Regions from separate parts of the Dactylosporangium sp. CS-047395 genome, predicted to be linked through region 1. Evidence: riboswitches for the same ligand, from Rfam matches in the RefSeq annotation. Region 1 holds a riboswitch; each other region holds the start of a gene.
What was found. A riboswitch is a leader RNA that binds a small molecule or an ion and turns the genes downstream of it on or off. The one in region 1 is predicted to bind cobalamin.
Positions count from the first base shown of each region.

Region 1 (10,440 bases):
TGGTGGCAAGGACGTCGGGGACGATCATTGTGCGGGTATTCGACGCCTACAAGGACTTCATCGATCGCGTCCGTCAAGCCACCGGGCACAACCTGGCCTACGTAGAGATGGAGTATCTGGCCCAGGCACTGGAACCGCATCTTGAGCGCCTTCAGCAAGCTTCTCGGGATGCGCCTGGCGAACGCGTCAGCATTCCATGAGCATGCGGTCGCGACCGCCGGATTCGATCGATCGGACGCGCAATCTGCCGCGGCGGGCGACCTGGCGTTCATCGCCGATGATGACGCACTGGAGTACATCGCCCACCGTCTTGTTCCCGGTGCCGGCGTCGCGTCGCCGAGCAACCTCGTGCTCCGCGCGCCGACAGCCGCGTACGGCGCCGCTACCGCGGTCAGTCCCGGCCTCACAGCGAGTCGGACCTGCGGGTCTTCCTACATCGGTGCGCCGGCGAAGCCCTTGACCCGCTCGCTGCGGTCCGAACCGGCACACACTGCGCCACACCCTCGTCACCACCACGCTCGACGCTGGGGCCAGCCTCCGCGACATCCAGATCGCCGCCCCGCACGCCGACCCACGTACCTCCGTGCCCGCAACAACCTCGACCGGCACCCGGACTTACATCCTCGCCGCCTGTATGGCCTCGGCACGAGGCAACGCTCGACTCGACTCCGCCGATGATCGGATGCCGGCTCGCAAATGGTCGGCCCAGGGCACACCGCATGACCAATTCGCCGCCCTGTCGATTTGAGTCCGGTGGTCGGTCGTGCGCGTCAAGCGTCCGGAAGCCGTGCTCGGCGGGTTCATCCTTTCGTGGTCGCATACCTGTCGAAGTTCGGTTACGGGTGGCGGTGGCAGGCCGGTCGTGGCGGGGCCAGTTATGGCCGTCCCGGTGGAGCTGGCTTTCTCCCTCATAGCCAGCGGTGCAACAACACGGGTGAATGGGCGGAAGGCAAGGCCAGCCGGTGCTCTTCGTGCTGCCGCCGGCAATCCAGCAGCGGCGAGCCGTGCGGGCAGTGCGGACGCACCCGGCCGGTCAGTGTCCGCAGCGCCCACGGTCCGAGGCAATCGTCGCGCGCACCAGTCGCCGCCGACCTGCGCGTACGGCCGGTGCCGCACATCCGCCCGGGCGGCGCGGTCAGGGCCAGCCCCGGCTACGAGGGTCGGTATGGACGGGGCAGCTACATTGCTGGGCGCGTACCACCCGGCCACGACTGTGCAACAGCTGCGATGAGGTGCCGCTACGCCGGCGCCCAGGTGAGGGCTCCAGCCTCCGTCGTGATGCGGCCGCTGACGTCGATCGTCTCGACGGCATTGGCGTCGGTCCAGTCGCGGGGTTCGACGAGGTGCAGCGTCCACCGGTAGTGGATCGCGGCCCGGCCGGGTGCCTTGGTCGCGACGGCGATACTGCCGTCGTCGGCCGCGGTGAGTTCCAGGACCGGGTACTGCTCGATCTTCCAGGTGACACTGTCGGTGAGCGCGTATTTGGTGTTGTGGGAGAACGGGCAGCCGTGGATCCCGGGCCGCGCGGTACCTGCCGCGGGGAGGAAATCGTGCTTCGTGGCGCATTCGTCGATGCGGTCGCGGATCAGCGCGATGATGTTGTCGTTGACGTCGGTGGGGATGTCGGCGGGCAGGGTGACGGTGGCGGGCGGGCCAGGCGCGGTTACCGCGGTCGTTTGGGTTGCGGCGATCAGCGGGGTTTCGGCCCGGCTGATGGTGTACCGGCCGGGCGGCACGTGGATGGTCAGCGGTTTCGTGAGGTCCGCGGGCAGCAGGGTCACCGCGGCGACGGTGACCCGTGACGGCGCCGGGCCGGGGATGGTGAGCGTCGTGACGGGGCGGTCGCCGAGCTGCCAGAAGCCGCCGAACACGCGGCCCGGGTTGTAGAGCGTCGTGACCTGGTCGGTGATCCGCTGACCGCCGAGCTCATACGAGACGTGGACGATGGTGCGCCGGGTGGTGCCAGCGGTGTCTTCGGGCTCCTGGTCGATGGTGACGTGCTGCGGCGCCTCGTATCCGCTGGCCAGTGCCCCTGGGCCGCAGATCGGGTTACTGGAGCACAGTTGGGAGGTCGTCCAGGTCGCGAGGTTGTGGGCAGCGAGGTCGTCGAACAGCTGCTGTACGAGGTCGCGCGGCTGCGGACCGGACGAGCCGCGGACGACCTGCCAGCCGGCGACGGTCAGGGCAAGGGCGACCACGGCGGCGATGGCTTGGACCGCACGGCGTCTCCCGACTGATCCAGCATGGTGCCGCCCGCCGCCGGTGGGTGCGGGAGTGGCAGTGCCCGTGAGTTGCGGGACTGGGACGCGGCGGCCGATCTGGATCCGTGGCGTTACGACCACGCCGTACCGCATCAGGACGCGCGGCTGGTCGGATCGGGTTGATCCGGGCTGTGATCCGGCGGGAAGCGCCGGGCGGCTGCCGGCGGTGTGCGGCTCGCTGGTCATGCGTGCACCGGTTTTCGTTCGCAGATCGTCTGGCCAGCGTGCCGAGTGGCCGGACGCCGATTGCTCGGCATGGTGCTTTCGGACGCTGGGGGTACTGAGTCCGGGGCTGCTGCGTTGGTTCCGGCGTGCTGTCGCGCGAGGCGTACCGGCCTGGGCTTACGACCGCCTGGGAGACGACGGATCATCACCTGCCGGCCCCGTCGCCGGCGGTAGCAGCGGGCCGAGCCCCTGGAGCCGGCGATGCCAGCAACTTGGGCCGTAGGACGAGCCGCACGGCTACGAACGCCCACCACACCGCGGCCACGAGGCAGAAGCCGACCGCGACGGCACCGGTGATGCGCCAGGACAGGACGGAGGCGACCAGCAGTGCCAGGAAGGTGCCGAGCAGCAGCCGGGCCAGCGGTCTTGTCACCAGCAGCCAAGCAGTCGCCGCACCAATGCACAGCCCGCCGAGCCGGCCGACCGGCCCGATGATCGTCATCTGGCCCGGCGGCAGCCACTGTTGCAGCTGCCAGCTCAGCGGCTGCAGCACCCATGGGCTGCCGGTCTCGTCGTAGGAGATCAGCAGCGTTCCGATCCCTGCCAGCATCACGGCGACCGGCGGGAACCGCAGCCACTGCGGCCACTCCCCCTCGGGCGGTTCCGGTCGCCGCCACACCACCACCGCCACGGCCACGACAGCAGCCGCCGCCGGCAGGATCGGCAGCACAGACCAGCGCAGCAGCGGCCCCAGTTCGAGGTCGAAGAACCCACCGGCAATGACCACGAAGAGTCCTGCGACGAGCACACCGCCGGCGGCTCCACCGGCGAGGGCCGCGGCCGTCAGCCGGTGCCGTACCCACTCCCCCAAGGTCGGGCTGTCCGGGTCACGGCCGGTCGGTTCGTGCCGGGCAGCGGTCGCCAGCATGGTGGTGCTCACCACGGCCAGCAGCGCGAAGAGTGCGGCGAAGGCGAGACCGCCCCACGCGGCCAGCAACATGCCTGGCTGGCCAAGTTTCTCCCGCGGCCCGTATCGCTGCGAGCCGGTCAGGAACTGCGCGAACAACGCCATCGACCACAACGCTGGCAGCAGCAGCGCCCAGACGTCGTGCCAAGCCGCAGCGTGCGGTGCCGGCGCGCCGTGATCGACTGCCTGCGGCCCCTGCACCGCGCCGAGGACAGCCGCGAGCTCAGCCTCCACGACCAGCATCGGTTCCACGCCCGTCACCGTATGCAGCGATCGGCCGACGTCGGCCCGCCGAGCGCCGTGACCGGCCGCGCACACGAGATCTGGGGTGCCGATCGGCAGGTCGGCTCCTGCCATCGCCCGGCGGACGACCTCTTCGACGGGCGGGCCGGATGGTGCGTTGCCGGGGATGCCGGAGCGTACGGTCAGCTCATCCACATCGGACACCACGGTGAAGCCACCGTCACCGTCACGGCCGACCACCGCTGCCGAGCTGCTGTCCCCGACCTCACAGACCACGACCTGTGCCCCCGGCGGCAGTTCGTGGCCGCCGGCGAGCACGTGCCAGCAGACCGCGATCGGCGATGGCATGAGCTGCACGGAGCGGAGACCAGCTCGGACGGCGTTGGCGCGCACCTGTTCGCGTTGCCGCAGTGACCATCCGGCCGGGATGGCCACCGTTGCTGTGTCGATGCGCGTGCCCGCAACTGCGTGGGCGTCCTGCAGAATCCGGGTGACCGCGGCGAACGTCCAGTTGCCCGGTGGGAGGCGCGGCGACGCAGCTGGTCCGTTGCTAGTGTCGACCGGTTCGGGCTCGCCGCTCGCGGGCCGTGACCGGGCCTGCTCTGGTGCGATCAGGAAGCCGGAGCCGTCCATCGGCAGCACCATTGCCGTGCCGTCCGGCCAGGCCAGCGCTGCGATCGCATAGTCGGCCCCGACTTCGATGCCCAGCCGTACCGCGTGGTCCATCGACACGCCTGACATTGTGACGAAACGGGATCACTCACGGTTCCCCGAAGCACGAGGAATGTCCGCGTTCGCCACGACAAGACCGATTCATGATTTTGTGCGGTCGCAGCAGCGGAGGGTTCGACGTTCAACGCTTCTCGGGCAGGCCCTTCGGGGCAGGAGAGCCGGATCAGCCTATTTCTCGAGCCAACTGCGCCGACCCTCTGCGGCGTCGACCCTCTGCGGCGCCGATTGCGGGCAGGACCGGACGATCGCTGCATGACATCACGAGTTCGGCTCGTCCTGGACCCCGGGGCGACTTGTCACGAACGCCACAACCTGACCGACGGGATTGACGGCGCCGCGGGACACCGACAGACTGTCGGTGACAACTCCATAGCCGTGCGTTGATGGGGGAAGTCCGGTTGAAGTCCGGCGCTGGCCCGCAACGGTAGATGACCCGCACGCCTGTGCTGGTCGTGAGCCCGAATACCCGTCTCCGCGCGTTGGTTCTGCACCTCCCTACCCGTCGTGGCCCACGGGTCGGAGCCGCCGGGCATCCCGTTTTTCCGTCCGGTTTCTCTCGACTGCCAGGGCCGGAAAGGCACCGCCTGATGGCAGTCCTCCGGCACCGCGCGCGCACCCTTCTCACCGGGGTGTTCACCGCGCTTGCCCTCTCCACCGTCCTGCTCGGCGTCGCCGCCGCGCCCGCCGCGGCCGCCACCCTGCCGACCCTCAACCGGTCCGACGCGGCCGCCGGGTGGCTGGCACGCCAGCTTGTCGACGGCGAGCGGTTCGAGGTCGTCTTCGACGGCGTCGCCTACCCCGACCAGGGCCTCACCATCGACGCTGTCTTCGCGTTCGCGGCGGCGAAGGTCGCCGACACCAACGCCGGCAAGGCCACCGCTTGGCTCGCCCGGCCGGAGATCCTGACTGGGTACATCGGCGACGGCACCGAGGCTTACGCCGGCGCCACCGCGAAGCTCGCCCTCGCCGTGCAGGTCCGCGGCGGGAACCCGGCCTCGTTCGGCGGCGTCGACCTCATCACCCGGCTGCGCGGGCTGCAGACGCCGTCCGGGCGGTTCTCCGACCGGTCCGCGTTCGGCGACTACAGCAACCAGTTCACCCAAGCCTTCGCTCTGCTCGTGCTCGGCCGCACCGCCGCCGGGGCACCCGCCTCGGGCGCGGCGTTCCTGGCGGGCACGCGGTGCGCGGACGGCGGGTACCCGCTCTACTTCGACCAGCCCACGTGCACCAGCGACGTCGACGCGACCGCCTTGGCCGTGCAGGCGCTCCTGGCCGCCCACCGGCCGGCCGACGCCGCCCCGGCGATCGCGTGGCTGGTCTCGGTCCAGCACGCCGACGGCGCGTTCACCGACGGCGCCGGCGTCGTGAACGGCAACTCCACCGGGCTAGCCGCACAGGCCCTCGCCGTCGCCGGCCGCCCCCTGCCGTGGCTGCAGGCACGCGCCTTCCTGCTCACCCTGCAGGTCCGCTGCACCGGCCCAGCCGCCAACCGCGGCGCGATCGCCTACACGGCGGCCCGGTTCGACCCGGCAATCGCCGTCCGGGCCACTGCCCAGGCCGTCCCCGGCCTTACCGGTGCCGGGCTGGCGACCCTGTCCGCCGCCGGTGCCCGGCCGGCCGCACCCGCACTGGCCTGCCCGTGACCACTGTCCATGGTGGAGGGACGATGAGGTCAACCCTGCGCCGCGCCCTGTCCACCACGCTCGCCGCCCTCGGCGTCACCGCCGCGCTCGTCCTCGCCGAACCGGCACCGCTGGCCGCGCACGCCGCGGCGTGCGCCCCGTCGACCGGCGTGACGGTCGTCGTCGACTTCGGCTCCCTCGGCGGCGGCGTCGTCACCAGCTGCTTCGCCGGCGACCCGGCCACCGGGCTGGCGGCGCTGACCGGATCCGGGTTCACCGTCACCGGCACCCAACGCTGGGGCCTCGCCTTGGTGTGCCGGATCAACGGCAAGCCGACCGCGGCGACCGAGCCGTGCGTGAACACCCCGCCCGCGTCGGCGTACTGGTCGTACTGGCACGCCACCCCCGGCGGCGCCTGGACCTACAGCAGCCTCGGCGCCTCCTCCTACAACCCGGCGATCGGCACCGTCGAAGGCTGGCGCTTCGGCTCCGGCCAGCAGCCGTCCATCACCGCCCCCTAACCGCCAATTCTCCCGCTTCGACCCGGGTGTGGTGCCGCGGCACGACCTGCCGCGGCACCACCACCGGCCCCGTTCCTGGAAGGCACCCCACTATGCGTTCGCTTCCCTCCCGCAGCGCCGCCGCTGTCCTCGCAGCCACTGTCACCGCCGCGCTCACCGCCGCGCTCGCCGCCGCGGCCGGCGCCTTCGCCGCCCCGGCACCAGCGGAGCAGTCGGCGGGCCGGGACGCGGCGACGTGGCTGGCCACCCAGCTCGAGGACGGGGTGCTGACCAACTTCGGCATGCCCGACATCGGCCTCACCATCGACGCCCTCCTCGCCCTGCACGCGACCGGCGCCGCCCCCGCCGCCGCGGACCACGTCGCCGACCAGATCACCGCGAACGCGGCCACGTTCTCCTACTACGAGATCGACTACGACAATGACGGTGACCTCGACCGCATCGTCGACGCAGGCTCAACCGCGAAACTCCTCCTCGCCGCCGAGGTCGCGGGCCGGGACCCGAAGCAGTTCGGTGGCCTCGACCTCGACGCCCAGACCCGCGCTCTCATCGCCACCTCCGGGCCGCACCACGGCCGGGTCCGCGACACCACCCCGGAGGTGTACGGCGGGGACGCATCCAACACCTTCGACCAGTCCCTCGCGATCCTCGGCCTCACCCGCTCCGGCGGCGTCCCGGACGACGTCGTCGCCTACCTGATCCGCCAGCAGTGCCCCGCTGGAGGGTTCCGGCTCAACCCCGACCCGGCCGGGACCGCGTGCACCAGCGACGCGGTCCCCGACGTCGACTCGACCGCGATCGCGGTCCAGGCGCTCGTCGCCGCCGATGCGGCGCCGGGCGCGGCGGCCGCGGCGGCGAAGGGGGTCGCCTGGCTACAGGCGCGCCAGGCCGACGACGGATCGTTCGTCAACGGCCCGCAGCAGCCGGACCCGAACCTGCCATCGATGCCCAACAGCAACAGCACCGGTCTCGCCGGTGAAGCCCTCGCCGCCGCCGGACAACACGCTGCCGCGGACAAGGCCTCCGCCTGGGTCGCCCACCTCCAGCTCACCACCGGCCCGGATAAGGGCGCCCTCGCGTACTCCACGGCCGCGTTCGCCACCGGGGCGATCGACGACATGACCCGCGACCAGTGGCGTCGCGCCACCGCCCAGGCCCTCCTCGCCCTCGCCCAGGTCCCCCTCGGCGAGATCGGCAAGCCGATCACCGGATCCCCGTCCGCGTCGGCCCCGGCGTCCGCGTCCGGGTCGGCGTCGCCGTCCCAGACGGTGTCGGCGAGCCCCTCGGCCAGCGCCTCAGGCAGTGTCTCGGCCAGCCGATCAGCGAGCGCGTCAGCGTCGGCGAGCCCGACGCCGACCTCGACCACGGCGGCGCCCGGCGGGTACCTGCCGGTCACTGGAGATCCGATCCTGCGCATCGCCGCCCTCGCGATGGTGCTCCTCACGGTCGGCGTCGTGCTCGTCGTCGCGGCGCGGCGGCGCCGCACCCCATGACCCGCGTACGGCTGCGGCTGGTTCGGGCGGCGACCGCGACCCTGCTCGCGATCGCCGCTGGCGCCGTCGTGGCGCCCAGCCCGGCGGAGGCGGGGTCGGCCGGGTACTGCCCGGACGCGTCCGGGGTGACGGTCGTGGTCGACTTCCACGAGCTCGGCGGCGGGGTCGTGATCCGCTGCGCCCCGGGCGGGCAGGGCAGCGGCCTGACCGCGCTGCAGAACGCCGGGTTCACCGTCGCCGGCACCACCCGCTGGGGCCTGGCCTTCATCTGCCGCATCGAGGGCAAGCCGACCGCGGCGTCCGAGCCGTGCGTCGACACCCCACCGGCCACCGCGTACTGGTCGTACTGGCACGCCCCGAACGGCGGCACCTGGACCTACAGCGACCTGGGCGTCAAGAACCGCACCCCACCCCCGGGCTCGTTCGACGGCTGGTCGTTCTCCAAGAATCACACCGAAGGCACCGCCCCCAAACCCGGCGTCACCCCCAGCCGGCCCGCACCCCCAGCACCCCCGCCCGCGACGACCGCCCAACCCCAGCCGCAGCCGGAATCGGCCCGCGGCCCCGGCGCGCCCACGCCGACACTCGCCCCGGGTAGCACCGGTCCCGCCACATCCGCGGCGGCGTCCGAGACGGTGCCCGCGCCGAGCGGCTCGCCGGACCAGCTGATCCCGCAGCCGAACGTGTCCGACCTGCTCGGCTCGGTCGGGGCGACGGCGGCTACCGGGACGCCGCCCGCTGACGTCGACGCGGTCCGGACCACCTTCGGCGTGCCGCTCGGCACGCTTGCCGGGCTCGGGCTGCTCCTCGCCCTGGCCGCGGCCGGCGGGTTCGCGGTGTGGTGGCGGCGCCGCACCAGCCGGGACACCTGAAATGCGGTCGCTGCCGCGGGCGGTACACCCGGGGGCGTGGTGGCTGTGGGCCCTCGGCCTGGCCACCGCGGCCAGCCGCACCACCAACCCGATCATCCTCGCCCTCATCGCCACGGCCGCCGGCGTCGTCGTCGCGCGGCGGCGCACCGACGCCCCCTGGGCCCTCGCGTTCCGCCTCTACCTCATCCTCGGCGCGCTGATCGTGACCAGCCGGCTGCTCTTCCGGGTCATCTTCGGTGGCGGGGGCGGCACTCACATCCTCGTCTCCCTGCCCGAGATCCCGCTGCCGGCGTGGGCCGCGGGGATCCGGCTGTTCGGGCCGGTCGCCGCCGAAGAGCTCCTCGCCGGTCTCTACGACGGGCTGCGCCTCGCGACCATGCTCGTGTGTCTCGGCGCCGCGAACGCCCTCGCCAACCCTAAGCGGCTGCTGAAACTCGTCCCCGCGGCGCTGTACGAGGCGGGGACGGCGGTCATCGTCGCACTGTCCGTCGCGCCGCAGCTCGCCGAAAGCGTTCTGCGCGTCCGGCGCGCGCGGCGGCTGCGCGGCGGCGCCGGGAAAGGCGTCCGGGCGCTGCGGGCGATCCTGCTGCCCGTCCTCGCCGACGCCCTCGACCGGTCCCTGACCCTCGCCGCCGCCATGGACGCCCGCGGCTACGCCCGCGCCGGCACCACCCCGAAACCGATCCGCTACGCCGCCGGCGCCCTCGTCGTCACCGGCCTGCTCGGCGTCTGCGTCGGCGTCTACGGCCTCCTCGACGCCACCACCCCCCGCCCCCTTGGCCTGCCGCTGCTCGCCGCCGGCGGCACCCTCGCCGCGGCCGGGCTGCTGCTCAGCGGAAGACGCGTTCGCCGCAGCCGGTACCGGCCCGACCCGTGGCGGCTCCCCGAGACCCTGACCGCGCTCGCCGGCGTCGGGACCGGGGCGCTGCTGGTCGCCACCGCCACCGTCGACCCCGCCAACCTCTACCCATCGCTGAGCCCGCTCACCTGGCCCCAACTCGGCCTGCTGCCCGCCTTCGCCATCGCCGCCGCGGCCGCACCGGCCTGGCTGACCCCACCACCACCCACCTCGATCGGCGCGCCCGCGCCCGTCGCCAGCCCCGAACGAACCAGGGTGGTCGTGTGATCGCGTTCGACCGGGTCACCGTCACCTACGCCGGCGCGACCGCGCCGACGATCCGCGACGTCACCCTCGACATCGGCGAAGGCGAGCTGTGCCTGGTCGCCGGCAGCACCGGCACCGGCAAGTCGACCCTGCTCCGCGCCGTCAACGGCCTCGTCCCGCACTTCACCGGCGGCACCCTCGCCGGCCAGGTGCGCGTCGCCGGCCGCGACACCCGCACCCACCCACCCCGCGAACTCGCCGACCTCGTCGGGTACGTCGGACAGGACCCGCTGCACGGGTTCGTCACCGACACCGTCGAAGAAGAACTCGCCTACGGCCTCGAACAACTCGCCGTCCCCGCCCCGGCCATGCGGAAACGCGTCGAGGAGACCCTGGACCTGCTCGGCATCGCCGACCTGCGCGACCGGCCCCTGCGGACGCTGTCCGGCGGGCAGCAGC
Region 1 is NZ_CP192015.1:4,384,359-4,394,798, reverse strand. Features, by position in the region: gene ACQP00_RS20580 (DUF4760 domain-containing protein) at 1-200, shown strand, start outside; gene ACQP00_RS20575 (hypothetical protein) at 1,239-2,198, opposite strand; gene ACQP00_RS20570 (hypothetical protein) at 2,632-4,368, opposite strand; cobalamin riboswitch at 4,711-4,856, shown strand; gene ACQP00_RS20565 (peptidase) at 4,956-6,011, shown strand; gene ACQP00_RS20560 (hypothetical protein) at 6,035-6,511, shown strand; gene ACQP00_RS20555 (cell wall anchor protein) at 6,604-8,004, shown strand; gene ACQP00_RS20550 (hypothetical protein) at 8,001-8,876, shown strand; gene ACQP00_RS20545 (CbiQ family ECF transporter T component) at 8,878-10,002, shown strand; gene ACQP00_RS20540 (ABC transporter ATP-binding protein) at 9,999-10,440, shown strand, end outside.

Region 2 (10,440 bases), 1.6 Mb from region 1:
CGAAGGCCGCCCCCATCAGCTCGCCCGAGCTCCAGGCGCGCCCACGGAAGGTGCGCCCGCCGGCCCGTACCTCATACCCGCCGGGACCCAGGACCGCCAGCGCCGCGATCGTCCCGTGGCCGCACGCCGGGAGTTCGCCGGTCGAGGTGAAGAACCGCAACTCCGGCCCGGGACCGATCCACACCGTGTGAGACGTCGGGCCCAGCTCGAACGTGTGCGTCACAGTCGTCGGGCTGCCACCTGTGCCGTCGCGCAGGCAGGCGCGGACGACGATCATCCGAGGACCAGGGCGACCGCCCGCTCCACCGCGTCCCGGGTCGGCGGCGGGCCGGTGCGATCGGCGAACAGCAGGTGGGCGGTCCCGATCAGCATCGCCGCCAGCCCGTCCGGTTCGGCGCCCCGCGGCACGCGCCCCAACTCGCGCTCGGCCGCCAGATACGCGGCGAGCATGCGCGCCGCCTCGGTCAGCACCGGCACGCCCGCCGGCCACGTTTCGCGGAGGCGGGCGCGCAGCTCGTCGCGGAACGTCACCAGGGCCACGATCGCCACCGCGACCGAGCCGAAGACGGCCACCAGCGCGTCCGTCACGTTGCCGGCGACCGTGCCGGTGCCGGCCAGTGAGCGCAGGGCTACCGCCTGGGGGGCCATCTGGTGGACGCGGTCCAGGACGAACGCGGCCAGGAAGTCGTCGAAGTCCGTGAAGTGCTTGTGCAGCACGCCCTTCGCCACGCCGGCCTCGGTCGTCACGGCGCGGCTCGTCAACGCGCTCGGGCCGTCTCGCAGCAGGATGCGATCCGCGGCGGCGAAGAGCTGCTCGCGGACGTCGCGGAGGGCTACTCCCGTGGGCACTCGTGGACTCCCATCTTGTCAGAGTGGGCGAGTGCCCACTAGAGTGGGCGCATGCCCACTGTACCGCACGAGGAACGCGCAGTAGCCGAATCGTTCGGGGCCGACGCCGAGCGCTACGACCGGGCCCGCCCCAGCTATCCGTCCGCGCTCATCGAACGCATTCCCCAGGGTCACATCCTCGACGTCGGGTGCGGCACCGGCATCGTGAGCCGCCAACTCCATGGGAGCACCGTGCTCGGGCTCGATCCCGATCCGCGCATGGCCGAGGTGGCGCGCCGGCACGGGATCGAGGTCGAGGTCGCCAAGATCGAGGAGTGGGATCCGGCCGGGCGCACCTTCGACGCCGTCGTCGCCGGGCAGACCTGGCACTGGGTCGAGCCGATGGCCGGGGCGCGCGCGGTGGCGGACGTGCTGCGGCCCGGCGGGCTGGTCACCATGTTCTGGAACGGTGCCGACCCGCCGGAGGAGGTCGGGGCGGCCGCCATGCGCGTGCTGCGCAAGCACCTGCCGGAAATGCCGATGCCGCAACGGTACTCCTTCGGCGGCAACGCCTACCGCCCGCTCGCCGACAAGGCGGCCGAGGGGCTGCGCGCGACCGGGGCGTTCAGCGAACCGGAGGACTGGATCTTTCCCTGGGAGCGGGTCTACACCCGCCGGGAGTGGCTCGATCAGCTGGCCACCTCCGGGTTCGCGAACCGGCTCCCGCCCGAGGTCTTCGAGGAGATCGAGACGCCGGCGACGTTCACCGTCACGTACAGCACCGTCGCCACGGCCGCCTACAGAAGCTAAGCGTCCTCCAGGTCGCCCTCGGTCTGGAGGTACACCTCGCGCAGACCGTCCAATGTGGACTGCTCCGGGTGCTCCCACAGGCCGCGGTCGGCCGCTTCCAGGAGGCGCTCGGTGATGCCGTGCAGGGCCCACGGGTTCGACTCGGTCAGGAACTTCTGGTTGTCCGGGTCGAACACGTAGGACTCGGCCAGTTTCTCGTACATCCAGTCGGCCACCACCCCGGCCGTGGCGTCGAAGCCGAACAGGTAGTCGACGGTGGCCGCGAGCTCGAAGGCGCCCTTGTACCCATGCCGGCGCATCGCGGCGAGCCAGCGCGGGTTGACCACCCGGGCCCGGAAGACGCGGGCGGTCTCCTCGCTCAGCGTGCGGGTGCGCACGGCGTCCGGGTTGGTGCTGTCGCCGACGTACGCGGCGGGGGCCCGGCCGGTCAGCGCCCGCACGGTCGCGACCATGCCGCCGTGGTACTGGAAGTAGTCGTCGGAGTCGGCGATGTCGTGCTCGCGGGTGTCGGTGTTCTTGACCGCCACGCTGATCCGCTTGTACGCGCCCTCCATGTCGCCGCGGGCGGGCACGCCGTCGACGCCGCGGCCGTAGGCGTAGCCGCCCCACACCGCGTACACCTCGGCCAGGTCGCGGTCGTCGCGCCAGTTCCGGCTGTCGATGAGCGGCAGGATGCCCGCACCGTAGGCGCCCGGCTTGGACCCGAACACCCGCAGGGTCGCCCGCCGCTCGTCGCCGTGGGCGGCGAGGTCGGCCTCGACGTGCGCGCGGACGAAGTTCGACTCAGGAGCCTCAGGAGCAGAAGCCGCCATTTGTACGGCATCGTCGAGCAACGCCACCACATGCGGGAAGGCGTCGCGGAAGAAGCCGGAGATGCGCATGGTCACGTCGATGCGCGGCCGGCCCAGCTCCGTGAGGTCGATGAGCTCCAGACGGGTGACCCGGCGGGAGGCCTCGTCCCACACCGGGCGGACCCCGAGCAGCGCCAGGGCCTCGGCGATGTCGTCGCCGGCGGTGCGCATCGCGCTGGTGCCCCACATCGACAGGCCGACCGAGCGGGGCCAGTCGCCGTGATCCGCGCGGTACCGCGCCAGCAGCGAATCGGCCATCGCCTGCCCGGTCTCCCAGGCGAGCCGCGACGGCACCGCCTTCGGGTCCACCGAGTAGAAGTTCCGGCCGGTCGGCAGCACGTTGATGAGGCCGCGCAGCGGGGACCCGCTGGGCCCGGCCGGCACATAGCCGCCGTCGAGCGCGTGCAGCACCATCGTGAGCTCGTCCGTGGTGCGCTCCAGCCGGGGCACGATCTCCTCGGCCGCGAACCGCAGCACCCGTACCACATCCGGAATTTCGGAAATATCGGAAAGGTCGGAGGTGCTCCAGTCCCGCGACTCCATCGCCGCGACGAGCGAACGGGCCTGCGCCTCGATGGCGTCCACATTGGACCGTTCCGGCGTGGACTCATCGAGACCGAGCGCCTCCCGCAGACCCGGCAGGGCCGCCGCCTGGCCGCCCCACATCTGCCGCGCCCGCAGCATGGCCAGGACGAGGTCCACGCGGGCGGAACCCGAAGGAGCCACGCCCAGAATGTGCAGGCCGTCGCGGATCTGCACGTCCTTGACCTCGCACAGCCAGCCGTCGACGTGCAGCAGGAAATCGTCGAACTCCGCGTCGTGCGGCCGGTCGTCCAGCCCCAGGTCGTGGTCGAGCTTCGCGGCCTGGATCAGCGTCCAGATCTGGGCCCGGATCGCGGGCAGCTTGGCCGGGTCGAGCGCGGCGATGTTCGCGTGCTCGTCGAGGAGCTGTTCGAGGCGGGCGATGTCACCGTACGACTCGGCGCGGGCCATCGGCGGCACCAGGTGGTCGACCAGCGTGGCGTGCGCCCGGCGCTTGGCCTGCGTGCCCTCGCCCGGGTCGTTGACCAGGAACGGGTAGATGAGCGGCAGGTTGCCCAGCGCCGCGTCGGCCCCGCAGCCGGCCGACAGCCCGACCGTCTTGCCGGGCAGCCACTCCAGGTTGCCGTGCTTGCCGACGTGCACGACCGCGTGCGCGCCGAAGGAGTCGGCCAGCCAGCGGTACGCGGCCAGGTAGTGGTGCGACGGCGGCAGGTCCGGGTCGTGGTAGATCGCGACCGGGTTCTCGCCGAAGCCGCGCGGCGGCTGCACCATCACCACGACGTTGCCGCGCTGCAGGGCGGCGAGCACGATGTCGCCGTCGGACACGAACAGCTCGCCCGGGGCCGGGCCCCAGTGCTGCTCCATCCCGGCCCGCAGGTCGTCGGGGAGCGTGTCGAAGAACGCGCGGTAGCGCTCGCCCGGAATGCGGACCGGGTTGCCCTGCAGCTGCTCCTCGGTGAGCCAGTTGACGTCCTGCCCGCCGGCCGCGATCAGCTCGTGGATGAGCGCATCCCCATCAGAAGGGAAGCCTTCCCCGAGGTCGTAGCCTTCACGAGCAAGGGCCTCAAGCAGCCGCACGACGCTCGCAGGCGTGTCGAGGCCGACGGCGTTGCCGATCCGGGAGTGTTTCGTCGGGTACGCGCTGAGCATCACCACGACCCGCTTGTCCGCGTTCGGGATGCGGCGCAGGCGCGCGTGGGCCGTGGCGATCCCCGCCACGCGGCCGGCCCGCTCCGGATCGGCGACGTACACGGTCAGGCCGTCCTCGTCGATCTCCTTGAACGAGAACGGCACCGTGATGAGCCGCCCGTCGAACTCCGGGATGGCCACCTGGGTCGCGGTGTCCAGCGGCGACAGCCCGTCGTCGTTACCGTCCCAGGTGTCGCGGCTGGACGTCAGGCACAGCCCCTGCAGGATCGGCACGTCGAGCGCGGCCAGCGCGCCCACGTCCCAGGCCTCGTCTTCGCCGCCGGCCTGGGCGTCGGCGGGCCGGGTGCCGCCGGCCGCGAGCACCGTCACGATCAGCGCGTCGGCCTCGGCCAGGGTCGCGAGCAGCTCCGGCGGCGCGGTGCGCAGCGAGGCGGCGAACACCGGCAGCGGCCGGGCGCCCTCGGACTCCAGCGCGGTGCACAGCCCCTCGATGAACGCGGTGTTCCCGGCGACGTGGTGCGCCCGGTAGTAGATGACGGCCACCGTCGGTCCGTCGACGTCCTTCTCGGCGCGCTCCAGCACGCCCCAGACGGGGGTCTCGACCGGCGCGGCGAAGCCGTGGCCGGTGAGCAGGACCGTGTCGGAGAGGAACCGGTGCAGCTCGGCGAGGTTGGCCGCGCCGCCGAAGGCGAGGTAGGCGTGGGCCTGCGCGGCGAGGCCGGCCGGGACCGTCGAGTGGCTCATGAGCTCGGCGTCGGGCGCCTGCTCGCCGCCGAGGATCACCACCGGGCGGCCGGTGGCCAGGAGCGTGTCGAAACCGTCCTGCCAGTCGCGGTACCCGCCGAGGAAGCGCACCACGATCAGCTCGGCGCCGTCGGCGAGCCCGGGAAGGTCCGCCACGGACGTGCGCGACGGGTTGGCCAGGCGCCAGCCGGCACCACTGGCCCGCGCGCTGAGCAGGTCGGTGTCGGACGTCGACAACAGCAGGATCACGCCGGGGTCCTCCCTCGGGGTCCGCGCCCCAAGCTGGTGGGTCGATGCCGGCGCCGGAGAGTCTCCTGGCTCCCGGATCGGCGCTCACCCCCGGGCCTTCCCGGGCTGGGCCCGGTGGCCGTCGTGCTGGAGGCTCACTCCCCGGTCACAGTGGCGGGACCGTCCCGGATTCGCACCGGGTTCCTCCACACGTCGCCGTTGTACAGCGCCTCAACTCTCCTGGAAGAGGCTGTGCGGCGTCAAGCGAAGGTAATATCCGCCGCGTGCAGGCTCCAAGCGGACGCGACGTCCCCGACCGGTGCCCCGGCGCCGTGCAGGTGCACGCGGCGGCCGACGGCGGGCTGGCGCGCGTCCGGCTGCCCGGCGGCCGGATCACCGGGGCCCAGCTGCGCGTCCTGCGCACCGCCGCGGCCGAGCTCGGCGACCCCGCCCTGGAGCTCACCTCGCGCGGAAACGTGCAGGTCAGGGCGTTGCGGCCGGGTGCCGAGCGGGAGCTGGCGGCGCGCCTGACCGACGCCGGGCTGCTGCCGTCGGCCACCCACGAGCGGGTCCGCAACATCGTCGCCAGCCCGTTGAGCGCCGCGGTCCGGCCGCTGGTGGCCGAGTTCGACGCGCTCCTGTGCGCCACGCCCGCGCTCGCCGGGCTCCCCGGCCGGTTCCTGGCCACCCTCGACGACGGCCGCGGGGACGTGACGGCGCTGGTCGGCGACGTCGGCCTGCACGATTCCCGATTGATCCTCTCCGGTGTACCGACCGAGCTCCACGGCGGCCCGCCCCTCCTGGTGCGCGCCGCCGAGGCCTTCCTGGCGGAGCGGGCCGCGCAGGAGTCCAAGGCCTGGCGGCTCGCCGAGCTCTCCGACGGCCCCGCGCGTGTCGCGGCGCGTCTCGGCACGACGCTCGGGACATTTCGGATTTTTGGCTCGGACGCGCCCGGCCCCGGGATCCATGGCGAGCTCGCGGTGCTCGTGGTGCCGCTCGGGCTGCTCACCGGCGCCCAGTCTGCCGCCCTGACCGCGCTCGAAGAGATCATCGTCACCCCGTGGCGGACCGTCGTGGTCCCGGCCGCGGCGATGGCCGACGCTGTGGCGTCCGGGCTCGCCGCCGATCCCGCCTCGCCGTGGGCCGGGGTGACGGCCTGCGCGGGCCGGCCGGGCTGCGCCAAGTCCCTCGCCGACGTGCGCGCGGACGCCCGGGCCGCCGTCGCCGCGGGCACGCCGGAGCCGGCGCACTGGGTGGGCTGCGAGCGCCGCTGCGGCGCGCCGAAGGGAAGGCACGTGGAGATGCTCGCGACGGGTTCAGGTTATCGGCGGAGTGTGACCGGGTGAGCGACTACATCCGCGACGGCGCCGAGATCTACCGGCGCTCGTTCGCCACCATCCGGGCCGAGGCCGACCTGTCGGGGCTGCCGGCGGATGTGGCGCGGGTGACGGTACGGATGATTCACGCCTGCGGGATGGTCGACCTTCCGGCGGACGTCGGCTGGTCGCCGGGCGTGGTCGCGTCCGCCCGGGCCGCGCTGCTGGCCGGCGCCCCGATCCTGTGCGACGCGGAGATGGTCGCGTCCGGGGTGACCCGCGCCCGGCTGCCGCGGGGCAATGACGTGGTGTGCACGTTGCGGGCACCGGAAGTACCGACGCTGGCTCTGCAATTGGGAAACACGCGCAGTGCGGCCGCCCTCGAATTGTGGCGGGGCCGCATCGAGGGCGCCGTGGTGGCCGTCGGCAACGCGCCGACCGCCCTGTTCCGGCTGCTGGACATGGTGGCCGAGGGAGCCGGCACGCCGGCCGCCGTCATCGGCATCCCGGTCGGCTTCATCGGCGCCGCCGAGTCGAAGGCCGCACTGGCCGAATCGGGCCTGGAATACCTGGTGGTGCACGGCCGCCGGGGCGGCAGCGCGATGACGGCCGCCGCCGTGAACGCGATCGCGAGCGAAGAGGAATGAGCACTGTGGACAGTGGGCAGCTGTACGGCGTCGGTCTCGGCCCGGGCGATCCCGAGCTGGTGACGGTCAAGGCGGCCCGGCTCGTCGCGGCGGCCCCGGTGGTGGCGTACCACTCGGCCCGCCACGGCAGGAGCATCGCGAGGTCGATCGCCGAGCCGTACCTGCGCCCGGACCAGATCGAGGAGGCCCTGGTCTACCCGGTCACGACGGAGGCGCACAACGACTACCGCGGGGTGATCGAGGAGCACTACGACGCCTGGGCCGCCCGCCTGGCCGCCCACCTGGACGCGGGCCGCGACGTGGTCGTCCTGTGCGAGGGCGACCCGATGTTCTACGGCTCCTACATGCACATGCACAAACGCCTCCGCGGCCGGTACCGCACCGAGGTCGTCCCGGGCGTCACGTCGGTCTCGGGCGCCTCGGCGGTCCTGGGCCGCCCGCTGGTCGAGCGCGACGAGATCCTGACCGTCCTGCCGGGCACGCTGCCGGGCCCGGTCCTGGCGGAGCGGCTGGCCGCGACCGACTCGGCCGCCGTGATGAAACTGGGCCGCACCTTCGGCAAGGTCCGCGACGCGCTGGAGCAGGCGGGCCGGCTGGACGAGGCCTGGTACGTGGAGCGCGCCACCACCACCGGCGAGCGCGTCGCCCCGCTGGCCTCCGTCGACCCCTCGTCGGTGCCGTACTTCTCGATCGCGCTGCTGCCGTCGCGCGTCCACGACGAGACCGCGGCCGCACTGGCCGCGGCTCCCGCCGTGGTGGCCGCGGGCGAGGTGGTCGTGGTCGGCCTGGGCCCGGCCGGGCGCGACTGGCTCACCCCGGAGGCGCAGGCCGCCCTGGCCGCGGCCGACGACCTGGTGGGCTACGGGCCGTACCTGGACCGCGTGGCGGCCAACCCGCGGCAGCGGCGGCACGCCTCGGACAACCGGGTGGAGGTGGAGCGGGCCGAGTTCGCCCTCTCCCTGGCCAGGGACGGCCGCCGCGTCGCGGTGGTCTCGTCCGGCGACCCGGGCGTCTTCGCCATGGCGGCGGCGGTGCTGGAGGTGGCCTCGGAGCCGCGCTGGAAGGACGTGCCGGTGCGGGTCCTGCCGGGCCTCACCGCCGCGCAGGCGGTGGCGAGCCGGGCGGGCGCGCCGCTGGGGCACGACTTCTGCGTGCTGTCGCTGTCGGACCGGCTGAAGCCCTGGGACGTCATCGCGGGCCGGCTGGAGGCGGCGGCCAAGGCCGACCTGGTGATCGCGGTGTACAACCCGGGTTCCCGCTCGCGCACCTGGCAGGTCTCGGCGGCGAAGGAGTTGTTGCTGCGGCACCGCGCCGAGGACACCCCGGTGGTGGTGGGCCGCGACGTGGGCGGCCCGGAGGAGTCGGTGCGCGTGGTGCGGCTGGCCGACCTCGAACCGTCCGAAGTGGACATGCGCACGCTGCTCATCATCGGCTCCTCGCAAACCCGCCGCCGCGACGACGACTCGCAGGTGGTCTGGACCCCGCGCCGCTACCCGGCCTGAGGTTGAGCACGACGACCGCGAAGGTCAGGGCGAGGGCGGCGCCGATCCAGGCCAGGGCCGGGTAGCCGGCACTCGCGGCGAGCGGGCCCGACAGGCCGCCTCCGGTCGCGGCGGCGGCGCCCATGCCGAGCTCGCCCCAGGCCTCGCGGCGTGGGCGGTCCGGGGCGGGGACGTCCGCGACGAGGAGGGTGCTGCCCGCGACCAGGCAGAAGTTCCAGCCGACGCCCAGCAGGAACAGGCCGGCCACCAGCCCCTCGGTCGCGCCGGACGCGACGGTCAGGCAGGCGATCAGCAGGACCGCGGTGCCGAGCAGAGCGGTCCGGCCCGCGCCCACCGCGGCGACCAGCCTCGTCGAGATCAGCGAGGGCGCGAACATGCCCGCGATGTGGGCGCTGATCACGGCACCGATCCCGGTGGCCGAGGCCCCGCCGTGGGCGAGGTGGACCGGCGCGAAGGTCATCACGCCGACCATGACGAGGTTGGCGAACGTCAGCACGGCCAGGCCCGTCCGGCTCGGCCGCACCGAAGGACCTGCCGGCACCTCGACCACCGACCGCACCCGCGCCGGCAGGTAGCACAGCGCGGCCAGCACGAAGGCGGCGGCGGCCACGAGGTAGGGGTCGGCGAGGCCGAGCAGCAGGGGGCCCGCGATCGCGCCGGCGGCGGTGGCGGTGAGGACGGCGGTCATGGTGCCGGCGAGTTCGGCGGCCGCGTACCGGGTCAGCGTCACGGCCGTGTTGCCCGCGCCCGACAGGAGGGTGCCCGCCAGAACCAGGGGCAGGCTGGCGAGGTGGGCCGCGAGCAGGACGACAGCGCATCCGACGGCGGCGGTCAGGGTGCCGGTCGCCAAGGCGCGGGTGCGGCCCACCCGGCGGGTCAGGGCGGACAGCAGGAGAGCGGCCAGCGCGGCGCCCAGCACCAGGGCGGTCTGCGGTAATCCGGCCACCGCCGGGCCGGCAATCCGGAAGGCGAGGAGCGCACCGGCGGCGCCGGCGAGGGACTGGGCGAAACCGCCCAGGGCGGCGGCCATCCACAACCAGGTCATGCCCTACAACCGTAGGCAGATCGGGGCTTGCGGCACATGGGCGTTGCCACCGGGGACGCGGGAAAGGCTTTGCGCTCGTACCGTGATCCGCATGGCCACTTCACGATCGTTCGACGCCGACGCGGTGGACTGGCGGATCCTCGGTGAGCTGCAGGCCGACGCGCGGCTGTCGTTCAACGAGCTCGCGCGCCGCGTGCATCTCTCGCCGCCGGCCGTGGCCGAGCGGGTGCGGCGGATGCGGGAAGCCGGGGTCATCGCGGGGTATCGGGCTGTCGTCGAGCCCGCAGCCGTCGGGCAGGCCGTCCGGGCGTTCGTGCAGTTGCGCTGCCGGCCCGGCGCCTGTCTGCTGCGGACCACCGGCGAGGCCGACTATCCGGAGGTGGCGGCCATCCATCGGCTTTCCGGGGAGTACTGCACGCTGCTCGAGATCCGGGCCCGCGACCTCGCGCACTTCGAGGGGGTCGTGGAGCGGATCGGGACCCATGGTGAGGTGCGGACGCACATCGTGCTGTCCACGCAGTACGAGGGAAGGCCTGTGACCGCCCTTGACAACGAGCGGCCGGTCACGCCGTCGGCTGGATGGAGTTCGCGCGGCGGCGCGGAATGACCATGGCCGTTCCGGTTTCCGGGTCCGGAATGACCCGGCACGGCAGGGCGAAGACGGCTTCCATCATCTGCTCCGTCACGACCGTGTCGGGTGGGCCCTCGGCCAGGATGCGGCCGTCGCGCATGGCGACCAAATGGGTGGCGTAGCGGGCGGCCAGGTTCAGGTCGTGC
Region 2 is NZ_CP192015.1:2,759,754-2,770,193, reverse strand. Features, by position in the region: gene ACQP00_RS12925 (PhzF family phenazine biosynthesis protein) at 1-277, opposite strand, end outside; gene ACQP00_RS12920 (TetR/AcrR family transcriptional regulator) at 274-849, opposite strand; gene ACQP00_RS12915 (class I SAM-dependent methyltransferase) at 901-1,638, shown strand; gene ACQP00_RS12910 (cobaltochelatase subunit CobN) at 1,635-5,174, opposite strand; cobalamin riboswitch at 5,234-5,359, opposite strand; gene ACQP00_RS12905 (precorrin-3B synthase) at 5,438-6,499, shown strand; gene ACQP00_RS12900 (precorrin-8X methylmutase) at 6,496-7,116, shown strand; gene ACQP00_RS12895 (precorrin-2 C(20)-methyltransferase) at 7,113-8,618, shown strand; gene ACQP00_RS12890 (MFS transporter) at 8,542-9,663, opposite strand; gene ACQP00_RS12885 (Lrp/AsnC family transcriptional regulator) at 9,755-10,270, shown strand; gene ACQP00_RS12880 (ABC transporter ATP-binding protein) at 10,227-10,440, opposite strand, start outside.
Region 2: it holds a riboswitch for cobalamin, as region 1 does, so the genes downstream of both, ACQP00_RS12910 (cobaltochelatase subunit CobN) here and ACQP00_RS20565 (peptidase) in region 1, are expected to answer to the same signal.

Region 3 (10,440 bases), 1.0 Mb from region 1:
CGGGTCGAGGTCGACCAGCTCGATGGTGGGCTCCGGCGCGGGCAGGCCGAGGCCGGTGGCGACCTCCGAGCACAGCACCGGGTCGATGTTGGCCAGGCTCAGCAGCTGCCGCTCGCGGATCTCCTGGTGGTAGCACTTGGACAGCTCGAACGTGTATGCGTTGATGATGTGCTGGCGCTCGACCGGCGTCATGCTCAGCCAGAACTGCCGGACCTGGCTGTAGTGGTCGTCGAACGAGGCCGGGTTGGCGCGGATCTTCGGCGCCTCGGTGACGATCACCGGCGCGTCGATGAAGGCCCCGTCGTCCACGGTCGCCGTGAACGGGTTGCCGGCGTCGAGGGAGTTCGGCCGGTACGGCGCGACGCCCCCGTGCACCGCCTGCTGGTGGAACCCGTCGCGCAGCATGTCGTTGACCGGCACGTGCGGGCGGTTGATCGGGATCTGGTTGAAGTTCGGCCCGGCGAGCCGGGTGAGCTGGGTGTCGACGTAGGAGAACAGCCGGCCCTGCAGCAGCGGGTCGTTGGTCACGTCGATGCCGGGCGGCAGGTGGCCCAGGTGGAAGGCGGACTGCTCGACCTCGGCGAAGAAGTTCGTCGGCGTACGGTCCAGGGTCAGCCGCCCGACCGCCTGCACCGGGGCGAGCTCCTCCGGCACGATCTTGGTCGGGTCGAGCAGGTCGATGCCCGCGAAGGTCTGGTCGGGCGTGTCGGGGAAGACCTGCAGGCCCAGCTCCCACTCCGGGTACGCGCCGGCCTCGATGGCGTCGTAGAGGTCCCGGCGGTGGTAGTCCGGGTCCATGCCGCTGATCAGCTGGGCCTCTTCCCAGGTCAGCGAGTGCACGCCGAGCTTGGGCTTCCAGTGGAACTTGGCCAGCGCGGTGCCGCCGGAGGCGTTGATCAGGCGGAAGGTGTGGACGCCGAAGCCCTCCATCATCCGGTACGAGCGCGGGATGCCCCGGTCGGACATGTTCCACATGGTGTGGTGCTGGGCCTCGGTGTGCAGCGACACGAAGTCCCAGAACGTGTCGTGGGCGCTCTGCGCCTGCGGGATCTCGCGGTCCGGGTGCGGCTTGCCGGCGTGGATGATGTCCGGGAACTTGATCGCGTCCTGGATGAAGAACACGGGAATGTTGTTGCCGACGAGGTCGAAGTTGCCTTCGGAGGTGTAGAACTTCGTGGCGAAGCCACGGGTGTCGCGCACCGTGTCGGCCGAGCCGCGCGAGCCCAGGACGGTGGAGAACCGGACGAACACGTCGGTGCGCACGTCCTTGGCGAGGAAGGCCGCCTTGGTGACGTCCTCCGCGGTGCCGTACGCGACGAAGAACCCGTGCGCGCCGGTGCCCCGGGCGTGCACGACCCGCTCCGGGATCCGCTCGTGGTCGAAGTGCGTGATCTTCTCGCGGAAGTGCTGGTCCTGCAGGAGAATCGGGCCACGGGGGCCGGCCTTGAGCGAGTGGTCGGTGTCGTAGAGGCGCGCGCCGTACGAGGTGGTGAGGAACTCACCCTGCTGCGCGTTGGCGGTCGCCGGCCCGCCGGTCGGCACGCCCGTCGGCGTCACCGCGGCCGGGGTGCCCTGCTCGTCGGAGGGGGGCGGCGGCGGTACCGGCGTCGTGGGCTCCTCCAGCGCCGGCGTGACACTGCCGGGCTTGCCGGGCACATCCGGGGTCAGCGCGTCGGTGACCTTGGCGGCGGCCGCCTCGACGACGTCCTTGACGACCTCGGTGGGCTTGCGGGAATTCATGCGGGCGGTCCCTTCGCTCCGGATTACTACCTTTTGGCGGCTACCCGAGCGGCCGGTGAGGAAACAAACACACCCGGCAATGTCGATCACGTTTGACGCGGTGCCGCCGCTGGTCGTAGCGTCAGCGCGAATGACGGTGACAGGAAGCCGGTGCAAGTCCGGCACGGTCGCGCCACTGTGAGCCGGGAGACCGGCGAGTCAGACCCTCCGCCGTCAGCCGCCACTACAAGAGGGACGCCCGATCCCTGAAGGAGGCTCCACGTGAGCGTGTCGTCGTCGTCCAACCCCGGCGCAGTCGCGACGCCGGTCGTCATCCCGCTGTCCCGCTCCCTGGTCTGGCTGGTCGGCACCGCCGCGCTGGCCGCCCTGCTGTACTACTTCATCGGCATCGACCAGGGCGCCGTGTCCGTCTTCGGCAGCGACACCCACGTGCACGAGTTCGTGCACGACGGCCGGCACTTCCTCGGCTTCCCCTGCCACTGAGCCGGGCGATTACGTGGAGAAGCGCATCATCTTCCGCGGCGCGCTCGCCGGCGCCGTCGCCGGCCTCGTCGCGTTCGTCTTCGCGCGGATCTTCGCCGAGCCGCTGATCCAGCGGGCCATCGACTACGAGGGCGGCCGCGGCGAGGCCCAGGCGGCCCTCGACCGGGCGGCCGGCCTGGCCACCGACGACCACGAGCACGAGCTGTTCAGCCGCGCCGTGCAGGGCAACCTCGGCATCGGCGCCGGCATGGTCCTGTTCGGCCTGGCCATGGGCGCCCTGTTCGCCGTCGCCTACATGATCTGCCTGGGCCGCGTGGGCAACCTGCGCCCGCGCACCCTGGCCCTGCTGCTGGCCGGCGCCGGGTTCCTGACGCTGTACTTCGTGCCCTTCCTCAAGTACCCGGCCAGCCCGCCCGCGGTCGGCCACGAGGAGACCATCGGCCAGCGCAGCGCGTACTACCTCATCATGGTCCTCGCCTCGGTGCTGTTCCTGATCCTGGCCGTCATCCTGGGCCAGCGCCTCAAGCCCCGCTTCGGCACCTGGAACGCCACCCTGCTCGCCGCGGCCGCGTTCATCGTGGTGACCGGCGCGCTGATGGCCCTGCTGCCGGCCTTCGGCGAGCTGTCCACCAACGTCGCCGACTACGGCAGGCACGCCACCGAGACCCCGCTCCCCCTGCGCAACGAGGCGGGCGACATCATCTACCCCGGCTTCGACGCCGACCTGCTCTACGACTTCCGGGTCTACTCCCTCGCGGCGCAGGGGCTGCTGTGGGCGGTCATCGGCCTGATCTTCGCCCCGCTGGCCGAGCGCCTGCTGGGCAACCGCCCGATCCGCGTCGAACCCGCCGCGGAACAGGCCGCCGTCTGAGTCACGGCCGGGCGATCCAGGCCGCCGCGGCCGCCAGTGGATCGGTACCGCCGGCATCGTCTACCGGGAGTGGACCCCGATAGACGGTGCGGCGGTGGTCGGCGAACCAGGCCACCGTGAGGTACAACCGGGCCCCGTCACGCAGCTGGTGGGTCTCGTTGGCGCTGGTGAAGCCCTCGGTCGGAGCCCCGAACACGCGGACGTCCGGCCGACCGCGCAGCGCCACCGCCACCGCCTCGCCGGAGCTCGCCGTCTTCCCGCCGGTGAGCACCGCCAGCGGCCGTCCGGGCGTGCGGATCGCCGGGCGAGGGGCACGCGCCAGTTCGCGGCCCGCGAGCCGGATCCGCCCCGCCTCCAGGGTCCAGGGCTGCTCGGCGCCGCCCGGCGGGACGAAGTAGCCCAGCACCCCGTCGGGCAGCAGCGGCGCGAGGACGGCCAGCATCGGCCACATGTTGCCGCCGCGGTTGTCGCGCAGATCCACGATCCACCCGGTGGGCGCGGCCGCGGCCAGGTCACGCACGAGCGAAGAGCCGATGTTCTGGTACTCCCGGTGCCCGCTGCCCGGCAACCGTACCCACGCGACGGTGCCGTCGACGAGCCCGCCGGTCGGCGGTTGTGGCTCGGGCATCGCCGAGGGCCGGCCGCGCGCCCGCAGCCCGCTGTGCGGCCCACCGGCGCGGCCCAGCACCTCGGCGAGCACCGGGTGCGTGTCGGCATAAGTCCGGGCCCCGGCGCAGCGCTCGGCGGCGTCGGCGCGCACGGCCGGCCAGTCCAGTTCGGACCGGAACAGCGCGCTCGCCTCCATCAGGTCGAGGGCGTGCGACAGGTACCGCCGGACCCGCCACGCCCTCATGCCGATTGATGTTAGCGGGCGGTGTACTCCTCGTCGGTCACCTGCTCCAGCCAGTCCACCGCCCGCCCGCCGGCGACGCCGCTGAGCGCGAGGTGCGTCATCGCCGTTCCGGGGGCGGCGCCGTGCCAGTGCCGGACCCCGGGCGGGCACCAGACCACGTCCCCGGCCCGGATCTCCTCGACCGGACCGCCCTCGCGCTGCGTGCGGCCGACCCCCTCGGTCACCACGAGCCGCTGCCCGGCCGGGTGGGTGTGCCACGCCGAGCGCGCGCCGGGCTGGAAGGTGACATAGGCCCCGGTGTACTGCGCCGAAGGCTCGGCCCCGAACAGCGGCTGCACCAGGACCTCCCCGGTGAAGTTCTCGGCCGGGCCGCGGCTGGACGGCTGCGAGCCGCCGCGGGTGATCATCGGTCCGCCCCGGCCGGCAGCGGCGCCTCGCGGTTGGTCATGGCGTCCTGGGCCGCGGGGTAGCGGGCCCCGACGATCTGGATCTGGTCGGCGGCGGCGCGCAGCTCGGCCAGTTGCTCCTCGCTGAGCTCCACCTCGGCGGCGCCGGTGTTCTCGGCCATCCGCTCGGGGTTCTTCGTCCCGGGGATGGGCACGATCCACGGCCGCTGGTCGAGCAGCCACGCGAGGGCCAGCTGGGCCGGGGTGGCCCCGGTGTCGGCCGCGATCCGCTTGAGCACCTCGACCAGCGCCAGGTTGGCCGCGAGCGCCTCACCCTGGAACCGGGGCGTCTGCCCGCGGAAGTCGCTGTCGGCGAAGGTCGTCGTGGCGTCGATCGCGCCGGTCAGGAACCCCTTGCCGAGCGGGCTGTACGGCACCAGCCCGATCCCCAGCTCCGCCAGCACCGGAATCGTGTCCTGCTCGCGGTCGCGCCACCACATCGAGTACTCGCTCTGCACCGCCGCCACCGCCTGCACCGCGTGCGCCCGCCTGATGGTGCCGGCGGCCGCCTCGGACAGCCCGAAGTGCAGCACCTTGCCGGCTTCGATCAGCTCCTGGACGGTACCGGCGACGTCCTCGATCGGCACCTCGGGATCCACGCGGTGCTGGTAGTAGAGGTCGATCCGGTCGGTGCGCAACCGGCGCAGCGACTGCTCGACGGCGCGGCGGATGCTCTCCGGACGGCTGCACAGGCCGCCGGGCTCCACCCCGTTCTCCGCGAAGGCGAACCCGAACTTCGTCGCGATCCGCACCCGGTCCCGCACCGGCTCGAGCGCCTCGCCGACGATGTCCTCGTTGGCGAACGGCCCGTACACCTCGGCGGTATCGAAAAACGTCACCCCGAGCTCCACAGCCTGCCGGATCAGCGCGACCGCATCCTCCCGCGCGGGTCCCCCGCGCTGTCCGTAGGCTCCGGTGAGACTCATGCATCCGTAGCCGATCTCCGACACCGTCAGCCCGGTGCCGAGCGTGCGTTGCTTCACCCTCGTCTCTCCTCCGCGTCGGCCGATCCCACGGCCCCCACTACCCCTGCGTGGCCCGTCCAACCGACGCTACGGCCACCGGGCGCGGTCTGGGAGGCTCTGTCAGTACCTCCATGGGCACTACCTACTCGGCGGGTACGGCGCGTCGGCGAGCAGCCTGGCCAGGTGGGCGGCGTTCGCGGCCAGGGTCTTGGTCGCCGCGCCGGTGGTGTCGGGCTTCGGGCCGGCGTCGCTGTAGTCGACCTTGCCCATCGCCTCGCCGACCCAGTACGTGCCGCCGGCGGCCGGGAGGGTGAAGCCCACGTCGTTCAGGGCCTGGTAGACCTCGGCGGTCACGTGGTGGGCGCCGTCCTCGTTGCCCACGACCGCTACGACCGCGACCTTGCCGTACATCAGCGGGCGCCCTTGATCGTCCATTTCGGACAGTTCGGCGTCCAGGCGTTCGAGGACGACCTTGCAGACCGAGGCGGGCTGGCCCATCCAGATGGGGGTGGCGATGACCAGGATGTCGGCGCCGAGGAGTTTGCGACGCAGCTCCGGCCAGGCGTCGCCGTCGCCCTCGTCGGTGGAGACGCCGAACTTGACGTCGTGGTCGGCGACGCGCACCACCTCGCCGTCGACGTCGTGGTCGGACAGGGCGGTCAGCACCTCACGGCCGAGCAGCTCCGAGCTGGACGGGGCGGGCGACTTCTTGAGCGAGCAGACGAGCACCAGGGCACGCAAAACACGGTCTCCTTACAGGAATTCCTTGCGGTACAGGTCGATGAGCTCGGCGTAGTGCGGGCCGATGTTGGCCACGTACACCTCGTCGAAGCCGGCGTCCTCGTAGGCCTTGAGCTGCTCGGCCTGCTTGGCCGGATCGGGGCCGCAGGCGACCGCCTTCGCGACCTGCTCGGGGGTGACGAGCTGGGAGGCCTGCTCGAAGTGCTTCGGCGAGGGCAGCACCTGCGACAGCTCGCCGGGCACGCCGGAGTTCGGCCAGATCCGGTGCGCGGTCGCGACGGCCTCCTCCTCGGTCGGCGCCCACGAGGCCTTGAAGCCGCCCTGCACCGGCTTGTCGCCGCCGCCCGCCTCCCGGAAGGCCTTGACGAGGTCGCCGTCGGGCATGGTGAGGATGTAGCCGTCGGCGATGCGGCCGGCCAGATCGACCGCCTTGGGCCCGAACGCGGAGACGTACACCTTCGGCGGCTCCGCCGGCCGCGTGTACACTTGGGCCTGTTCGACGTTGTAGTAGCGGCCGCGGTGGTTGACGAACCCGCCGTCCCACAGCTCGCGCATGACGGCGACGGACTCCTCCAGCATCTCCAGCCGCTCGGCCGCCGAGGGCCACCGCTCGCCGGTGACGTGCTCGTTGAGCGCCTCACCGGTGCCGACGCCGAGCACGAAGCGGCCGTCGTGCAGCACGGCGCTGGTCGCGGCGGCCTGGGCGGTGACGGCCGGGTGGATGCGCTGGATCGGGCACGTGACCGCGGTCGTGACGGGAATCGTGACGACCTGGCTCAGCGCGCCGATCATCGACCAGACGAACGGGCTCTGCCCCTGCTCGTCGTTCCACGGATGGTAGTGGTCGGAGATCCACAGCCCCTGGAAACCGGCCTCCTGGGCCAGTTTCGCCTGCTCGATGAGCTGGGCCGGGGTGTACTCCTCGCACGACAGGAAATACCCGATTCGCATGCGGGCCTGTTACCCACCCAGCATTGCCCGTACCATTGCCGCGTCCTCGTTGGCCCCGAACAACGCGGTCCCGGGCTCCATCCGCACGCCCGCGGCGAGCGGTCCGGCGAGCACCGGGTCGAAGCCGAGCGCGTCCACGATCGCGGCGACCGCGGCCAGGTCGTCCGGGTCGTCGCCGGCGACGGCGATCGCGCGCCGCCCCGGGCTGCCGGGCGGGGCGGCGCCGTCCTCGAGGTCGTGGTACCCCATGTGGTTGAACGCCTTCACCACCCGCGAGTCCGGCAGGAACGCCTGCACGAGCGCGCTGGAGTTGCCGAGGTCGTCGCGCACCCCGTCGACCTCCCACCAGTAGTTCATGGCGTCGATGACGAGCTTTCCCCGCAGTTCCTTCGCCGGTACGGTCCGGTGCTTGCCCAGCGGCAGCGCCAGGATGACGACGTCGGCGCGCGCGGCCGCCTCGGCCGCGGTGACGGTGACCGCGCCCGGGGCGAGAACCTCGACGATGAGGGCGATCTTCGCCGGGTCGCCGGAGCCCGCGAGGAGCACCTCGTAGCCGGCGGCGACGGCGAGGCGGGCCAGGACCGTGCCCACCTTGCCGGCGCCGAGGATGCCGATGACCACGGCTCAGCCCGCCAGGATGTCGCGGACCATCGGCGCGACCTTGGCCCCGAACAGCTCGACGGCGCGCATCCGGGCCGCGACCGGCTGGGCCCCGGACGAATAGATCATGTCGAACCGGCCGACGCCGAGCGCCTTGACCGTCGCGGCGATCTTGCGGGCCACGGTTTCCGGGCCGCCGATGTACATCGAGCCGTGCGCCACCTCCGCCTCGAACTCGGCCCGGCGCAGCGGGGGCCAGCCGCGCAGGGCCCCGATGCGGTCCCGGATCACCTTGTACGGCTCGTAGTACAGCTCCTTCGCCTGCTCGTCGGTGTCCGCGACGAACCCGGGCGAGTGCATGCCCACCGGATGCGCGAGCGTGCCGAGCTGGTCGGCGGCCCGGCGGTACAGGTCGATGTAGGGCTTGAACCGCTCGGGGTTGCCCCCGATGATCGCCAGCATGAGCGGCAGGCCGTGCCGGGCGGTGCGCACCACCGACTGCGGGGAGCCGCCGACGCCGACCCAGGTGGCGAGCCGGCCGGACTCGGTCTTGGGGAACACGTCGGCCTCGTGCAGCGGGGCACGCACGGTGCCGCTCCAGGTGACCGGCCGCTCGTCGAGCAGCTGCACGAAGAGCTCGAGCTTCTCCTCGAACAGCTTGTCGTAGTCGGCCAGGTCGTAGCCGAACAGCGGGAAGGACTCGGTGAACGAGCCGCGGCCCAGGATCACCTCGGCCCGGCCGCCGGAGATGGCGTCGACGGTGGCGAAGCGCTGGAACACCCGGACCGGATCGTCGGAGCTGAGCACCGTCACGCCGGAGCCCAGCTTGATCCGGGCGGTGCGGCCGGCGATGCCCGCGAGGACGGTCTCCGGGGTCGAGATCGAGTACTCGGGCCGGTGGTGCTCGCCGAGCGTGATCGCGTCCACCCCGAGCTCGTCGGCGAGGACGGCCTCCTCGACGACCTGGCGGATCGCGGCGGCGTAGGACAGCGGCGCGCCGGTGTGGTCGACCGGGACGTCGCCGAAGGTGTCGAGCCCGAGAACGAGGTCGCTCATGGTGCACTCCCTCACGTTGATTGACGCGTCAATCATGCCGTCGATATGATTGACACGTCAATCAGCTTGGAGGTGACGCCGATCATGCCCCGTCGACTGCCGTACCGTGACGAGTTGCGCACGTGGCGTGAGTTCCTGGAGACCGTCGAGGCCCTGCGCACCGAGCTCGCCGCCAGGTTGCAGCGGGACACCGGGCTGTCGCCGAGCGATTATGCGGTACTGCTGGCGCTGAGCGAGGCCGACGGTCACCGGCTGCGCTCGTCCGACCTCGCCGTGGCGTGCGGCTGGGAGCGCAGCCGCCTGTCGCACCATCTGGCCCGCATGGAACGCCGCGGGCTCATCCGCCGCGAGGAGTGCGTCACGGACAGCCGCGGCGCCGAGGTGGTCCTGGACAGCACCGGCGCCGACACGTTCCGCAATGCCACGATGCCGCACCTCACCGCCGTGCGGGAGCTGTTCGTCGACGCCCTGACGCCCGAGCAGCTCGCCGCCGCCGGCGACATCGCCGCCGCCCTGCGATCACGATTGGGTTGATCCGTTTGGCCGGGTTGCGCCGGGGGTCGACAGTGAAGTCATGTCGATCGATCGCAGGAGGCTCGCCCGGTTCACCGTCGCGGCGATCGCCGTCCTGATCCACCTCATCGCGATCGCCGCCCTCGGCTTCAGCGCCTGGATGGTCATCCGCGACTTCCCGAGCTTCACGCTCCTGCCCGGCGTCGTCCTGCTGGCCTTCGGCGTGCTGCTGCTCCCCCGCCCGCCGGGACTCCCCCGCTACGCGACCCGGCTGCGCCGCGAGGACGCCCCGCACCTCTTCGCGTTCGTCGACACCGTAGCGGGCGCGGTCGGCGTGCCGTGCCCTGCCCTGATCGTGCTGGACGACCGCTTCGACGCCGACGGCGCCACGACCGGCCTGCTGCGGCGGCGGTACCTGCGCCTCGGCGTCCCGCTCTTCGCCGTCCTCGACCCGGGCCAGCGCACCGCGCTGGTCGCCCACCAGCTGGCCCACTTCACCACCGGCAACCCGCTGCGCAGCGGCCTCGCGGGCAGTGCCGACCTCAGCCTGGCCAACCTGGCCGCCATGTTCGAACCGCGGTCCGACACCGCGCTGCGGGCCTTCCAGGACGAGCAGATCGTCAAGGCGTCCCTGAACACCGCCGGCGCGGGCGGCATGCGGGTGAGCGGGAACGTCGCCAACGTCTGGTACGCCGAAATGCTCATCCGCCCGTTCCTGTGGGTCCTGCAACAGATCTCCTCGCTGGGCCGCCGCGCCCTGGTGACCCTCGCCCGCCCCGACGTCGAACGCGCCGAGTTCGCCGCCGACACGGTGGCCGCCCGCACCGCCGGCTCGGCCGCGGCCCTGGAGATGCTCGACATGCTCGCCCTGGGCGAGCCGGTGGTGACGGTCCTGCGCCGGCACATCCGCGCGACCCGCTCGGACACCCCCGACCCGGCCACCTGGCAGGCCCTGGCCCGCGAGATCCGCGGCCACGCGACGACGGCCGACCCGCCACCGTTCGAGGGCCACCCACCGATCACCGACCGCGTCCGCGTCCTGGAGGCGCAGCCGCCCTTGAAACCGGCACTGTCCGCGGCCACCGACGCCGCCGAGGGCGTGGACGCCGAGCTGGCCACCGCGTACCGGCGCCTGGCCCGCGACCTGCGCTACGGCTGAACCGTCACGCGGTCCGGTCGAAGCGGTACAGCTCGCAGCTGTCCGGATCGCCGTCGTACCAG
Region 3 is NZ_CP192015.1:5,411,163-5,421,602, reverse strand. Features, by position in the region: gene ACQP00_RS25515 (catalase) at 1-1,740, opposite strand, end outside; cobalamin riboswitch at 1,822-1,952, shown strand; gene ACQP00_RS25510 (CbtB domain-containing protein) at 2,002-2,223, shown strand; gene ACQP00_RS25505 (CbtA family protein) at 2,237-3,094, shown strand; gene ACQP00_RS25500 (S41 family peptidase) at 3,096-3,947, opposite strand; gene ACQP00_RS25495 ((R)-mandelonitrile lyase) at 3,959-4,354, opposite strand; gene ACQP00_RS25490 (aldo/keto reductase) at 4,351-5,376, opposite strand; gene ACQP00_RS25485 (flavodoxin family protein) at 5,497-6,099, opposite strand; gene ACQP00_RS25480 (TIGR03557 family F420-dependent LLM class oxidoreductase) at 6,112-7,050, opposite strand; gene ACQP00_RS25475 (NADPH-dependent F420 reductase) at 7,060-7,671, opposite strand; gene ACQP00_RS25470 (LLM class flavin-dependent oxidoreductase) at 7,675-8,706, opposite strand; gene ACQP00_RS25465 (MarR family winged helix-turn-helix transcriptional regulator) at 8,791-9,240, shown strand; gene ACQP00_RS25460 (M48 family metallopeptidase) at 9,281-10,378, shown strand; gene ACQP00_RS25455 (hypothetical protein) at 10,383-10,440, opposite strand, start outside.
Region 3: it holds a riboswitch for cobalamin, as region 1 does, so the genes downstream of both, ACQP00_RS25510 (CbtB domain-containing protein) here and ACQP00_RS20565 (peptidase) in region 1, are expected to answer to the same signal.